2 regions of the Vibrio sp. YT-19(2023) genome follow, and region 2 is predicted to be linked to the other one. Evidence: predicted binding sites of a transcription regulator. Region 2 holds the regulator's gene; the other holds the start of a gene.
What was found. The regulator MetJ, encoded in region 2, represses methionine synthesis genes. The targets are predictions, from matches to a motif close to TTAGACNTNTANANGTCTAA.
Positions count from the first base shown of each region.

Region 1: a site for MetJ is predicted at 4,676-4,695, ahead of metN (methionine ABC transporter ATP-binding protein MetN). Genes of this name have one in related genera too.

Region 1 is NZ_JAWOQN010000007.1:29,767-37,687, reverse strand. It holds gene queF (NADPH-dependent 7-cyano-7-deazaguanine reductase QueF) at 1-445, opposite strand, end outside; gene syd (SecY-interacting protein) at 554-1,099, shown strand; gene R7E78_RS06930 (Zn-ribbon-containing protein) at 1,102-1,878, shown strand; gene R7E78_RS06925 (MetQ/NlpA family lipoprotein) at 2,005-2,814, opposite strand; gene R7E78_RS06920 (methionine ABC transporter permease) at 2,847-3,524, opposite strand; gene metN (methionine ABC transporter ATP-binding protein MetN) at 3,514-4,548, opposite strand; gene gmhB (D-glycero-beta-D-manno-heptose 1,7-bisphosphate 7-phosphatase) at 4,890-5,441, shown strand; gene treR (trehalose operon repressor TreR) at 5,516-6,463, shown strand; gene treB (PTS trehalose transporter subunit IIBC) at 6,640-7,921, shown strand, end outside.
Region 2 is NZ_JAWOQN010000063.1:705-7,853, forward strand. It holds gene metF (methylenetetrahydrofolate reductase) at 1-324, opposite strand, end outside; gene R7E78_RS23530 (bifunctional aspartate kinase/homoserine dehydrogenase II) at 587-2,995, opposite strand; gene R7E78_RS23535 (O-succinylhomoserine (thiol)-lyase) at 3,011-4,171, opposite strand; gene metJ (met regulon transcriptional regulator MetJ) at 4,397-4,717, shown strand; gene R7E78_RS23545 (malic enzyme-like NAD(P)-binding protein) at 4,831-6,108, opposite strand; gene bfr (bacterioferritin) at 6,315-6,791, opposite strand; gene R7E78_RS23555 ((2Fe-2S)-binding protein) at 6,885-7,073, opposite strand.

The DNA of each region.
Region 1 (7,921 bases), on a different contig from region 2:
TACATTCACCGTCCATTGTTACGATAGGTTGATTGGTATAGTGGGTCACTGGATTCACCTCAACCAGCACCTTTTCACCTGCGCATTCAGAAAGGTCTTGTGTTAAACGCTCAGTCACTTCTTCCCAGCTTGCAAAGCGGGTTTGGTTATAGCTGTTTAAGTACAGTTTGAAAGACTTCGATTCAATCAAGTTTGCGCTGGTGGCTGGAATGTATACTTCGCCAACGGCCACTTGTGGTAAACCTTTACTATTTAACCAAGACAATTCGTACAGCGTCCAAATGTCGTGCCCCATGAAAGGCAGAGTATCGCCTAACTGGAGGTCATCTCGGTTCAGGCTGCGAGGGACTGGTTGCAGCAAGCTTGGGTCATACTGGTTCGCATACTCGGTCGTTTTACCTAGTGTTAAGCCAGCAAGCTCTTTAGCGTCAGAATATTTGCTCATACTTTGTGGTCGTTTTCGATTAGAATGGCGAGAATTTTACTGAATCCGCTGGTCAATTGCCATCCGGCAAGCACGGCTATCTGATAAATAAGGAATGAGGAGACCTTCATGACCCCAAACGTTACTCAGGCGCTACAAGAGTTCAGCCTGCGCTACCAACAAGCTTGGCAAGCTAAGCACAATGAGTTGCCAAGCAGTGAAGAGCTTGCAGAGCTTGTTTCTCCTTGTGTCGAAGAGAAGCGTGATGGAAAGGTGCTTTGGAAAGCGGTCGCACGTGATGAAATGGCCGATTTCACCAATGTGGAAAATGCGATTGAGTTGTCACTGCAAGATGATGTTAAAGCCTTTTATGGTTCTCAATACTGCGCTGATATGGAGGCAACTTGGCAAGGTAATTCGTTGACGCTGCTGCAAGTCTGGAGCGATGACGATTTCGTGCGTCTACAAGAAAATATTCTTGGTCATTTGGTGACGCAGCGCCGCTTGAAACTTAAACCAACAGTATTTATCGCAGCGACAGATGAGGAAATGGATGTGATTTCTATTTGTAACCTCACTGGCAATGTGATTCTAGAGCGTTTGGGCACCTCTAAACGTGATGTATTGGCAGATTCATTGGTTGAGTTCTTGAATAAGTTAGAGGCTGCCGTCTAAGTATGTATGTTGTTGAGTTGCAGTTTGAGTGTTTTGATAACACCACCGTCAGCGCGGTAGACAAAGCCATTAATGGCTTGATGGATGCTCTGCGTTACAACGGCCAAGTATTAGGTCGTGAATTCCCGATAGTGATGGGAGAAGGTGAATTTTTCGTTCGTGTTGTTTGCCCAGAACAAGACAGCTTGCATCCACGTTATCACTCAGATTTCGTCAAAGTGTGCATGAACCGTTTGTCGGATGCGTCTTTGCTTGCACCGAAAATGCGTATGCTGGGGCGTGATTTGAATTCAGAACAAGCAGCCGAAGAAGAGACACCTAGCTGGCAAGTGTTGTACACGACTTATGTTCATACGTGTTCGCCTTTGCGAAGTGGTGAAACCCTGTTGCCAATTCCTTTGTATCGTAATGAGCCAACACTTAATGGAGACCATAAAGCCGTCATTAAGTGGCAGACTGAGTGGCAAGCGTGTGATGAAATCCAAATGGCAGGGGGCTGCCGAGCGGAACATGCGGCGCTGCACGAAATTTGCGATGTGGATAGTGTGCTGTTTCGCCGAGGTTGGGACTTACGTGGCCGTATCGAATACATCACGAAGATCCCTACGTACTATTACCAGTATCGTGTCGGTGGTCAGTCGCTGGAGAGCGAGAAAGCGCGCAAGTGTCCAAAATGCGATGGCGAGTGGCTACTCGATGAGCCACTACATGACATATTTCATTTTAAGTGTGATGACTGCCGAATCGTGTCGAATATCTCTTGGGACCATCTTAAGTAGCGAATTGAAGCTACTTAAATGGGTAGATAGACAAATAGAAAGGGCTGATGTTTTCACATCAGCCCTTTTGTGTTTAGAACGTTTATGTTTAGAACGTTGTTTTCAGTCATGTTTTGAAAAGTGGGATTACCAACCTTTCACAACACCGCCTTTGAACAGTTCTTTTGCCGCTTCGTAAACTTCTTCCGTTTGGTAAGCTTTTACGAAGTTTTGTACGTTTTGCGCATTAACATTTTCTTCGCGAGCGACAATTAGGTTTACGTATGGTGAGTCTTTATCTTCAACGAACACGCCGTCACGCTCTGGCGATAGGTCGATAGAGCTTGCGTAAGTGGTGTTGATGATAGATAGCGTTACGTCATCCAGTGAACGTGGAAGCTGTGGGGCTTCTAGTTCAATGATTTCGATATTTTTAGGGTTGCCTACGATGTCACGTACTGTAGCGAGTAGACCAACGCCATCACGTAGCGTAATCAAACCTTGTTGCTCAAGAAGCAGTAGTGAGCGACCTAGGTTAGTTGGGTCGTTTGGTACTGCGATGCGTGCGCCATCTTGAATTTCATCAATTGATTTTACTTGCTTTGAGTAACCAGCAATAGGGTAAACGAATGAGTTACCCGCGATAGCCAGTTTGTAGCCGCGGTCTTTCACTTGTTGGTCTAGGTATGGTTTGTGCTGGAACGCATTCGCGTCTACTGAACCATCATCCAGAGCGGCGTTTGGTGTTACGTAATCGGTAAATGTTACTAGCTCAACGTCTAGGTTGTATTTCTCTTTTGCTACTTTAGCTGCCACTTCGGCAACTTGTGCTTCAGCACCAGCAATAACGCCAACTTTTACTTTGTTTACGTCTACTTCTTTGTCGCCGCAACCCGCTAGAGCAAGAGCAGAGGCGGCCGTTGCTACGGTCAAAAGACCTTTAAGGCTAAATTTCATCTTTATCTCCTTATAATTTGTATTTTTGATGCTTATCTGTGGTCTACACGGCGCACCACTGCGTCACCGATAGACTGAATAATCTGTACTAGAACAATCAACATCACGACAGTCACGGCCATGATAGTTACATCGTAGCGGTGGAAACCGTAACGGATGGCTACGTCGCCTAGGCCGCCGCCGCCTACCGTACCCGCCATAGCTGAGTAGCTAACGAGAGTGACCAAGGTAATCGTTACTGAGTTAACAATAGTCGGCATTGCTTCAGGTAGTAGAACTTTTGTGATGATCTGTGTTGGTGTCGCCCCCATTGACTGCGCTGCTTCCACCAAGCCTGTCGGTACTTCTAATAAAGCACCTTCAATAAGACGAGCGACAAAAGGAATGGCGCCAATAGTCAGTGGGACGATTGCTGCGGTTGTACCGATAAAGGTTCCAACCAGCATTTTTGTCACTGGAATAATCGCAACCATCAGTACGAGGAATGGCACAGAACGACCAATGTTAACGATAGCGCCTAAGCCGCTATTTAGTTTGGTGTTTTCAAGTAGGCCGCCTTTCTTAGTAATATGGAGGATTACGCCTAATGGAATACCCACAGCAAAGCCGACTAATCCGGCAACCGCAACCATGTAAAGCGTTTCCCACGTTGCACCTAAAAGTAGTTTGCTGTTTAAACTCAGCCATTCAGAAATCGTATTAAAGGACATAACCAAGTACCTCTACTTTTACGTTGTGCTTACGCAGGTATTCAAGAGCTGCGTTGTCATCTTCTTCGTTACCAAATAGCTCTGCGACCATCATGCCGAATTTCACGCCACCAGCGTAATCAAGGTCGGAACTCAAAATACTCACATCAATATTGTATTTACGAGAAATTTGCGACATTAACGGTGCATCGACGGTTGCGCCAGTAAACTCTAAGCGAACCAACGGGTAGCTGCCATCAACACGCTCTGCTTGCAGACGAGCTTGGTAATCTTCAGGAATGGAAAGATCCAGCGTTGAGCGAATGAATTGGTGTGCCAGCTCTGTCTTAGGGTGCGCAAAAATATCGCCAACGGTGCCTTTTTCCACCAGCTCACCACCACCGATGATTGCTACTTCGTGACAGATGCTTTTTACGACTTCCATTTCGTGAGTGATAAGTAAAATCGTGATGTTGAGTTTGCGGTTGATCTCTTTCAATAACTCAAGGATAGATTGAGTTGTTGCTGGATCTAGTGCACTAGTGGCCTCATCACAAAGCAGCACGCTAGGATCGGATGCCAATGCACGAGCAATTGCCACACGCTGTTTTTGTCCGCCACTTAAGTTAGATGGGTAGCTCTCGTGTTTGTCGGCTAAGCCTACAAGCTTTAGCAACTCAGTTACTTTTGCTGTGATTTGCGATTTGTCTTTACCTGCCAGTTCTAGTGGCAGTGCTACATTATCAAACACAGTACGAGACGAAAGCAGGTTAAAGTGCTGGAAGATCATGCCAATGTTACGGCGTGTTTCGACTAGTTGTTTTTTACTGAGTTTGGTTAGATCCACACCATCAACGATGATGGAACCAGAGGTCGGCGCTTCTAGCATGTTGACACAGCGGATCAGCGTACTTTTACCAGCACCTGATGAACCGATAACACCAAAGATGGTGCCTTTGTCGATGTGTAGGTTAATGTCTTTCAGGGCAAGGATTTCCTTACTGCCTTGGTAGAACACTTTATTGACGTTTTTTATTTCTATCATGTTTCAACCTGCCCAAAGATACGGGGAACTTCGCTGTCAAAAACGGCCTTTGACAGAACTTAATGTTGAGCTTTATCTCAATTTTCAGTTGATGCTATGGGTTAAGCAGAATGAAGTCAATAGATATTTTTACGTCTAGACGTCTAAATGTATGGATGTTCTGTTTTGAAACGAAGATGTATAGATAACAAGCAGGAGGTAGACGGCGGGGCACCCTCAGATTTACCGATTCTTGCCCAACAAATCAACCGTTTTGTCGAGGCCTAGAATGAATTAGATAGTGTTGAAGTTTATAAGGTATGTAATAATCTGATTAAACCGAGTTAATAGAGAAATACGTTTTGGCAAAACCTGCTGTTTTTATCGATCGTGATGGCGTGATAAACGTTGACCACGGCTACGTTCATGACGAACATGATTTTGAGTACATTGATGGTGTATTTGAAGCGACGAAAGCGCTAAAAGATAAAGGCTACCTTCTAGTGTTAGTGACGAATCAATCGGGCATCGCACGCGGTAAATTCAGTGAAGACCGTTTCTTGTCTCTGACTCAATGGATGGATTGGAACTTTGCTGATAATGGTGTTGAGTTCGATGGTATCTATTACTGTCCACATCATCCAGAACATGGCATTGGCGAGTACAAGCAAGATTGTGAGTGCCGTAAGCCAAAACCAGGCATGTTCATTTCTGCGCGTGACTTCTTGAAGATCGACATGGAGAAATCTGTGATGATCGGCGATAAAGCTGAAGACATGATGGCAGCAGAAGCGGCAGGCGTTGGCACTAAGATTTTGGTTCGCACTGGTAAGCCAGTAACGGAACAGGGCGAAGCCATTGCAACGGTAGTATTAGATAGCATTGCAGATGTGCCTGCGTACTTAAACAAGTAATCTTCATTACTGACTGAGATAAGGGAAGCCACTGCTTCCCTTTTGTTTGATTCCTTCTTTTAATCTGAACACTTATGAGCAAAAAACTCACCATTCTTGATATCGCAAAATTGGCAGGCGTGGGCAAATCGACAGTAAGCCGTGTGCTTACTAACGATCCAAAAGTGAAACCCCAAACGCGAGAGAAGGTTGAGCAAATCATTCGTGAATCTGGTTATGTGCCGTCCAAATCTGCGCAATCAATGCGTGGCGGCAGCCAAAAAGTTATTGGGGTTATCATCTCCCGTTTAGATTCACCATCAGAAAATCGCGCCGTTGGTACAATGCTCAATGCTTTGTATTCCGCTGGTTATGATGCGGTGATCATGGAGAGCCAATTCGATCGCGATAAAACCAATGAACATTTGGATGTGCTTAAACGTCGCAACGTCGATGGGGTGATCGTGTTTGGCTTTACTGGATGTGATGAGCGAGCATTGGCGGAGTGGGGGAATCGTATCGTCGTGATCGCGATGGACACGCAAATGGTTTCCTCGATCAACTACGATAACCAAGGTGTGATAGACATGGCTTTGTCTCACCTTGAGCAGCAATCTTTATCTCGCATTGCTTATATTGGTGTTGATCCTGAAGACAAAACCACTGGCTTAGCTCGTCTAAATGCTTATAAAGCTTGGTGTCAACGCAAGCAAATTGCACCTTGTTTCCAAACGGGTAAGTTGAGCCATGAAAGTGCTTATCAGTTGGTAGACAAAGTCCTTCAATCTGACACTCAGGCCATCGTGTGCGCCAGTGACACTATCGCGTTGGGCGTGATTAAGCGTCTTCAAGAGTTAGGACGTGAAGACGTGGTTGTGACAGGTGTTGGTGGTAATGAATTGCTCTCTTTCCTTTTTCCTAAAGTGTTTAGTGTCGACCCAGGTTATACCCTTGCAGGTGAGAAGTCCGCTAACATGCTGATCAATCAATTAAATGGCGATGAGGAAGTGGTTCACTTTACTCAACAGCCTATCGTTTGTTAATCCACACTAAAACGATCTGCTCTAAAATTATACTGTGATCATTCTCAATTAATGGGACTGTTCCCATTTTGTTTTTTGTCTTCGAATGGCAATATTAAAATTAAGAAATGGGAATGTTCCCATTTATAAAAACAAAATGATGAATCGAATGTATCCAATACAGGGTGGACAAAATTATGAGTAAGATTGCGCGTAAAGACGTGGAGCGTCTTATTGAGCTGGTCGGGGGGCCGGACAATATTGCCAGTGTAAGTCACTGTTTAACTCGCTTGCGTTTTGTTCTAAATGATACGGACAAAGCAGATACGAAACAGTTAGAAGCATTACCGATGGTGAAGGGCTGTTTTACCAACGCAGGCCAGTTCCAAGTGGTTATCGGTACTGAAGTGGATGAAGTTTACAAGGTACTGATCGGACTGACGGGTAAAAGTGAAGCCAGCAAAGACGAAGCGAAGAACGCTGCTCGTCAAAACATGAATATCGTTGAGCGTGGTATTTCCCACCTTGCAGAAATCTTTGTACCACTGCTACCAGCGATCATCACCGGTGGTCTGATCCTTGGTTTCCGTAACGTTATTGGCGACATCAAGATGTTTGATGGTCAAACGCTAACGGAAATCAGCCAGTTTTGGGCAACGGTACACTCTTTCTTATGGCTGATTGGTGAGGCGATCTTCTTCTTCCTACCGGTTGGCGTGTGTTGGTCGACAGTGAAAAAGCTCGGCGGTACTCCGATTCTGGGTATCACGCTTGGTGTAACATTGGTTTCGCCACAGTTGATGAACGCCTACCTGATTGGTAAGCAAGTACCCGAAGTGTGGGACTTTGGCTTATTTGCCATCGAGAAAGTGGGCTATCAGGCGCAAGTGATTCCAGCAATGCTTGCTGGTATGGCTCTGGCGTTTATTGAAACCAACTTAAAACGCATCATTCCGTCTTACCTTTACCTAGTGGTCGTGCCGTTTGTCTCAATCATTGTGTCTGTGATTCTTGCGCACTCTATCATTGGTCCATTCGGTCGTATGTTGGGTGACGGCGTGGCATTCGCAGCAAAAGCAGCCATGACGGGTGACTTCGCAATGATTGGCTCAACCATCTTCGGCTTCCTATACGCGCCATTGGTCATTACTGGTATTCACCACACCACCAACGCGGTTGACCTTCAATTAATGCAAGAGCTAGGCGGCACGCCAATTTGGCCTCTGATTGCGCTTTCAAATATTGCTCAAGCGTCTGCGGTCGTCGGCATCATTATCATCAGTAAAAAACACGGCGAGCGTGATATCTCAGTGCCTGCGGCTATCTCTGCTTACCTTGGCGTGACTGAACCGGCGATGTACGGCATCAACTTGAAATACAAGTTCCCAATGTTGAGCGCGATGATCGGTAGTGCGTGTGCTGCTGCTATTTGTGGTAGTGCGGGCGTAATGGCGAACGGTATCGGTGTGGGCGGTTTGC
Region 2 (7,149 bases):
GTTCCAATAATCATCGGCAATATTAATCAACTCTTCACGAGTCGCATCAATACAAGTGAGATGGGGAGCGGCAACCAATCCGGTTGTGGCTTTAATTTCTTTAATGATGGAGTGTGTTCTGTCACGCTCGCCGGAGTTCGCACCGTAAGTCACAGAAACAAATTTAGGTTGAAGCGTTTTAAGACGGTGCACTGAATTCCAAAGTGTTTCTTCCATCTTAGCGCTGCTTGGCGGAAAAAACTCAAACGATACATTGATGTTATCTGATAACTCAGCAATATTCTGGTTCAAGGCGTCGATATGGCCTGCGTGCGTATATCCCATCTTACTCTCCCTGCGGCACTCCGCCACGAAAACAAATCCTTAAAATCGACGTTTAGACGTCTATATGTCTACAGAATGTATTGAATACGATTTAATGTCAACCTTGTAATTATGAATTTTTCTCACGTTAATAATGAAGATAGTTCAAGTTTCTACTTGAGCATCATCTCACCATTTTGCACGGGTTATGACTTCAGTATGGCACTGATAGGGGAATAAAAAACCCTGGATTAATTCCAGGGTTTTTAGGTCAATCGCAACTTTAAAATAAACCAGCCAATCGGTTGAGGTCGGATTGAATAGCGCCGGCTGTCACTTCTCTGCCTGCGCCTGGTCCTCGAATGACCAGAGGGTTATCTTTGTACCACTTGCTCTCTATGGCAAAAATGTTATCGCATGGCAATAAGTTGGCGAGCGCGTGCTCACGAGATAACGCTTCGACTCCCACCGTTGCTTTACCATTTTTTTCTAAACGCGCCACATAGCGAAGCACTTGATCGTTTCTCTGTGCTTTTGTCAGACGCTCTTGAAGTATTTCACTCAACAACGCTCCATTATCGAAGAAATCATCTAAGCTCAGTTCTCTTAATTCTTCTGGCACCAAAGACTCAACTTTAACGCTGTCTGGTTCTATATCTAGGCCCGACTCTCGAGCCAAGATGACTAACTTACGCATTACATCGGAGCCATCTAAATCAGAACGAGGGTCAGGTTCGGTTAACCCTTGCTGCCAAGCAAGATCGACTAAATCATTAAATGGCACAGAACCATCAAACTGTTGGAACAGCCATGATAACGTCCCCGAGAAAATCCCCGATAGAGCGACGATTTCATCCCCACTTTCACGAAGATCTCGCACGGTATGGTTTATCGGTAACCCAGCACCAACCGTTGCGTTGTATAGCCAATGACGACCAATTTTAGCGAATGCATCTTGAACCTGATGGTAGTACTGACTATCTGCGGAACCGGCCACTTTGTTAGCGGAAATCAAATGAATGCCTTGCTGTGCGATTTCTACGTAGCGCTGAGCTAACTCTTTACTCGCGGTAACATCAAGCACGACGGCTTCATCATAGCTTTTAAGCGCTCCCAAACGTGCCAGCCAATCCCCATTGTTTGCTATGCTTTCATCATCAAATCGTTCAGCAACACTCGCCGCCTCAATACCTTGCTCATCGAACCAATAGGTTTGGCTATCCACAACCGCGACAAGATCAAAGCTCATACCATGACGTTTTTCGAGCTCACTTTTTTGCGTCGCAAATAAATTTAACCAACTAGAACCAATATTACCCTTGCCACATAAAGCCACTGCCACGCGTTTTTGCGCTTGGAACAACTGGCTATGAATCGTTTGAACCAACGCCTCGGTATCAGTACGGCGCAAAACAGCGACTAGGCTCAGCCCTGAGTCTGTTTCAGAGATAAATTCTACCGGAGAGTGCTTTAGCTTTTGATAAAAGCCAAAGCAATGATTGGCGTTTTTCGTAACGCCTGCACCTACCGCAGCTAAGAGCGAGTAACCTTCTTTTAGCTTAATTTCTGCCTCTACCGCAAGCTCTTGCAAGTGTTTCAATGCACCACCGGCGATTTCTGCGGTGTAAGCCAAGCGTAGCGTATGCTGATCGGATTGAGCTTCAAATGCCAATGGCTCTAATTGCGCGCGCTGCAACGCTTGTAATACATCACTCTGTGTTTTTTCGAAGTCGTGCCCATGCATGAAAGACAACTGCACCAATAAAACATCATCCAGTGAAGTAATAATTTTAGCGCCACGACCAGATGCCAATACACGCTCAATACGAGTAGAACCCGACTCTGGCAGATAGCTACACTTGAGATTAAGGTCCATGGTACTTTGCGCCACAGGCTGAAGCGTACGACTGTGTAGCACTGGGGCAGCTAAGCGAGCAAGTTCACTGGCTTCATCCAATCGAAGTAACGGTAATAAACAAGCATCAGACACCAAACGTGGATCGGCACTATAGACACCAGCAACATCACTCCAAATCGTGACAGTACTGACTTCAGCAAGCGCGCCTATGACCGTTGCAGAATAGTCAGAGCCGTTACGACCAAGTAGAATGGTTTCTCCTGCCTCGTTCTGAGCCATAAAGCCAGTAATTACCACACGTTTATGGTTATGCTGCGCGAGGATCTCTTTAATTAAAGGGTATGAACGAGCGCGATCAACCTCTGGTTGAGTTCCCGCTTCTGCACGTAAAAACGCTCGTGCATCTTGTGCAACCGCAGGGATAGAACGTTGAGATAATAACGCGGCCAATAGGCGAGCAGACCATACTTCTCCGTGCCCCAGTACCGCGGCTTTTTGCGCATTAGTGAGTGGTGCAGTCAGCTCCGAGAGAGTACTGAACTCATCATGTAATAAAGCTAACAGCTCTTCTTTTGCTTCACTCTCCAACAAGCTTTCTATTAGCTCAGTTTGAAACTGTCTTAAGCTTTGAAGCGCTTCATGCGCAATTCGGCCATCTTTATTTAACCCTTCCAAAAACTCAATCAAGCGGTTAGTGGTTTTTCCTGCAGCAGAGACGACCACCAGATCATTTTCTGTCGAATACTCCTTGAGAATACCCACAACGCGTAAGTAGCATTCTGGGTTTGCTAAGCTACTGCCACCAAACTTATGCAGCTGACGTTGTACAGTCATTGTTATCGTCTCCTATTACTGGGTAGCTTTAGCGAACGCTTGTTCTAAATCTGTGATGAGGTCTTGTGCATCTTCCAAACCGACAGACAAACGCAATAGTTGATGAGAGACCCCAGCCTCCGCCAACGCCTCCTCACCCATTGCACGGTGCGTCATGGATGCTGGGTGGCAAATCAAACTTTCTACACCACCTAATGACTCTGCTAATGAAAACAGTTGGAGCTCTTTCACAAACACCTTTAACTGTTCAAACGAACCAGCAAACTCAAAACTCAACATAGAGCCAAAGCCCGTTTGCTGCTTTTTAGCGATGTCATGACCTGGATGTTCCAGCAGGCTTGGATGATAGATAGTTTTAACTAACGCTTGTTTCTGTAGGTAAGCCAGTACCTGCTGTGAGCTCTCCTCATGTACTCGCATACGAGCACCAAGCGTACGAATACCTCGCAGCGTCATATAACTATCGAAAGGTGTGCCCGTTGCACCAATACAATTGCCCCACCATGCAAGCTCTTCTGCATGCGCCTCTGTGTTGGTGATGATTACTCCACCAATTACGTCCGAATGACCGTTGATGTACTTTGTTGTGGAGTGGATAACAAAATCCGCACCTAGCTCTAAAGGTTTTTGGTACACGGGTGTCAAAAAGGTATTGTCCACCGCAACTAACGCGCCGATTTGTTTCGCTTTTTCACAAGTAGCTGCAATATCCACTACGCGAACCAGAGGATTTGACGGAGTTTCTAGCAAAATGAGTTTTGGTTTTTGTGCCAATGCAGCATCTAAAGCCTGTTCGTCTGATTGATCGACAAACTGAACCTTAAAATCGCCTTTGCTAGCTCGGGTATTAAAAAGACGATAGGTGCCGCCATAACAATCGTGAGGAGCAATAATGAGATCATCTGGGCCGAGAAAAGCGGAAACCCATAAATTTAATGCCGACGTACCGCAGTTAGTAACAACCGCTCCTTTTCCAGACTCAAGTTCAGATAGCGCACTTTCCAACAGTCCGCGGTTTGGATTACCAGATCGTGTGTAATCATACTTGGGCACTTCACCAAAAGCAGGAAAACCATAGTTAGTGGAAAGATAAATAGGTGGAACGACAGCATGATATTGGCTGTCTGATTCAATACCAGTGCGTACTGCAATGGTCGCAGGTTTGCGAGTGCTCATGGGTGTATCCTTTCACGGGTAATGACTTCTAAATAGGAATGCGCTATATCTAATGAGTAACATAAAGTGATCAACACGCTTCCTTTGCTGTTATGTTCACTTTACTCGTCAAAAAATGAGACGTCAACACTTCTAGACGTCTATATGTCTTTGCTTATGGCGGTAAATGCAGCTAAAATCAGCACCTAAATTATTTTTAACCGATTACATAAATGAAGGTGTGCAATGGCTGACTGGAATGGCGAATACATTAGCCCATATGCAGAGCACGGCAAAAAAAGCGAACAAGTAAAAAAAATTACCGTCTCTATCCCGCTAAAAGTTTTAAAGGTGCTAACTGATGAGCGTACTCGCCGTCAGATCAATAACTTACGCCATGCAACCAATAGCGAATTGCTATGCGAGGCATTTTTGCACGCGTACACAGGTCAGCCACTTCCGACAGATGAAGACCTTCGTAAAGACCGTCCTGATGATATTCCAACAGAAGTAAAAGCGCTGATGACGGAAATGGGCATCGAATTTGAGTCATTCGACGAAGAATAAAAAAAGCCTGATAAGAGGTTTCAGGTAATGACTCTTGCCTCGAGCCAAATGAATGACATAAAAAATGGGACGCAATAGCGTCCCATTTTTGTGTATCACATCTGAAAGATATATTACTCTGCCATGTAGTTTTCAGGCATCTCGATACGAGCTACACCTGAATTAACCGCCGCCTGAGCAACCGCTTTTGCAACACGTGGTAGCAAACGTGAATCCATTGGTTTTGGAATAATATAGTCCGCACCAAACTCTAGCTTATCAACACCTGCAGCCTTCAATACGGCTTCAGGTACAGGCTCTTTTGCTAGCTCACGAATCGCCTCAACGGCTGCAAGTTTCATTTCATCATTGATTTCACTTGCACGCACATCAAGAGCACCGCGGAAAATGAATGGGAAACACAATACGTTGTTAACTTGGTTAGGATAATCACTACGGCCAGTACCCATGATCAAGTCATCACGAACTGCGTGAGCAAGTTCCGGCTTGATTTCAGGATCCGGGTTAGAACATGCGAATACGATTGGCTTATCTGCCATCAACTTCAACGCTTCCGCTGGCAATAGGTTTGGACCAGATACACCTAGGAACAGATCTGCACCTTCAATCACGTCTTCTAGTGTGCGCTTATCTGTATTGTTCGCAAATAGCTGCTTATATTCATTAAGATCATCACGACGAGTGTGAATCACACCTTTGCGATCTAGCATGTAGATTTTTTCGCGCATTGCGCCGCATTTGATCAGAAGCTCCATACAAGCTACAGCGGCAGCGCCAGCGCCAAGACAAACAATTGTTGAATCTTCAAGTTTCTTACCTTGAAGTTCGATTGCATTCAGCATACCCGCTGCCGTTACAATAGCAGTACCATGTTGATCATCGTGGAATACTGGTACATCACAACGTTCAATCAGACGCTTTTCAATCTCAAAACAGTCTGGTGCTTTAATATCTTCAAGGTTGATACCGCCAAAAGTGTCTGCAATGCTCGCAACAGTATCAACAAATTCATCGATCGTGCGGTGCTTAACTTCAATATCAATAGAGTCAAGACCTGCGAAACGCTTAAACAGTAACGCTTTACCTTCCATCACTGGCTTAGATGCAAGTGGACCTAGGTTACCTAGACCTAGAATAGCGGTACCGTTAGAAATAACAGCAACCATGTTCCCTTTTGCAGTGTACTTGTACACGTTATCCGGGTTTTGTGCGATTTCACGCACTGGCTCTGCAACACCAGGGCTGTAAGCAAGGGCAAGATCACCCGCCGTTTCCGCAGGCTTTGTCAGTTCGACAGCAATCTTTCCTGGAGTTGGATAAGCATGGTAATCCAATGCTTTTTGGCGATGTTCTTCTTCTGGAGTGGCTGCTTGGTGGTTGTCTTCAGACATGGACGTTTCTCTTTTTTATTTTTAGGTAAGGGGGCATAAATTCTATCGGATAGAAATCAAACTTCATAGGCAAGATTGCGAGCAATATCCTTAAAAAGCCGATAATAAAAGAGATTAGACCAGATAACGGGGTTAAGCACCTGATTTTCGAGTCAGGTGCTCTTTCTTCTTACTATTATTGGAGTATGCAAACTCAGAAAGTATCGTTACTCTTCGTCCACGTATTGCGCTTGGAGATAATTCTCAATACCAGACATTTCAATCAAGCCAAGTTGCGTCTCTAGCCAATCAACATGTTCTTCTTCATCTTCAAGAATATCTTGGAAGAGATCTCTAGACACATAATCTCGAATGTCTTCAGCGTAGGCAATCGCATCTTTTAAATCTGGAATAGCCGCCATTTCAAGCTTTAAATCACACTCGAGCATTTCCTTGGTATCTTCACCAATCATCAACTTACCTAAATCTTGTAGGTTCGGTAGGCCTTCAAGGAACAAAATACGCTCAATTAGATGATCGGCATGCTTCATCTCATCGATAGATTCGTGATATTCCTTGTCTGCTAGGTGCTTTAAGCCCCAGTCTTTATACATTCGGGCGTGAAGAAAATACTGATTAATAGCGACGAGCTCGTTACCGAGCACTTTATTGAGATGTTGAATGATGATTGGATCGCCTTTCATGACAAAACCCTCCTCTTTGGCTTCATTTAAATGTAGAAGCAAATGAGAAGGTGTCAAAATGTAAGGCAAATAATTACTGCATACTTACAGCAATTAGCTGGCTTGTTTAAATTCCGTGTAACTAGTTTCCGCTAAAATTTCCTTGGCCTGTCTGATGCACTTACCACATTGGCTGCCCAATGCCGTGCACTTTTTGATTCCTTTAATATCTGTTACGCCTTCATCTATCGCCAACTTCCTAATTTTTTTGTCGGAGACACCATGGCAAAGACAAACGTACATACTCAAAAAACCTATAAAACTAATCTGTGACAAACAATATAAACAAGAATAGTTCTTGTTACCAGTCGCATTATGG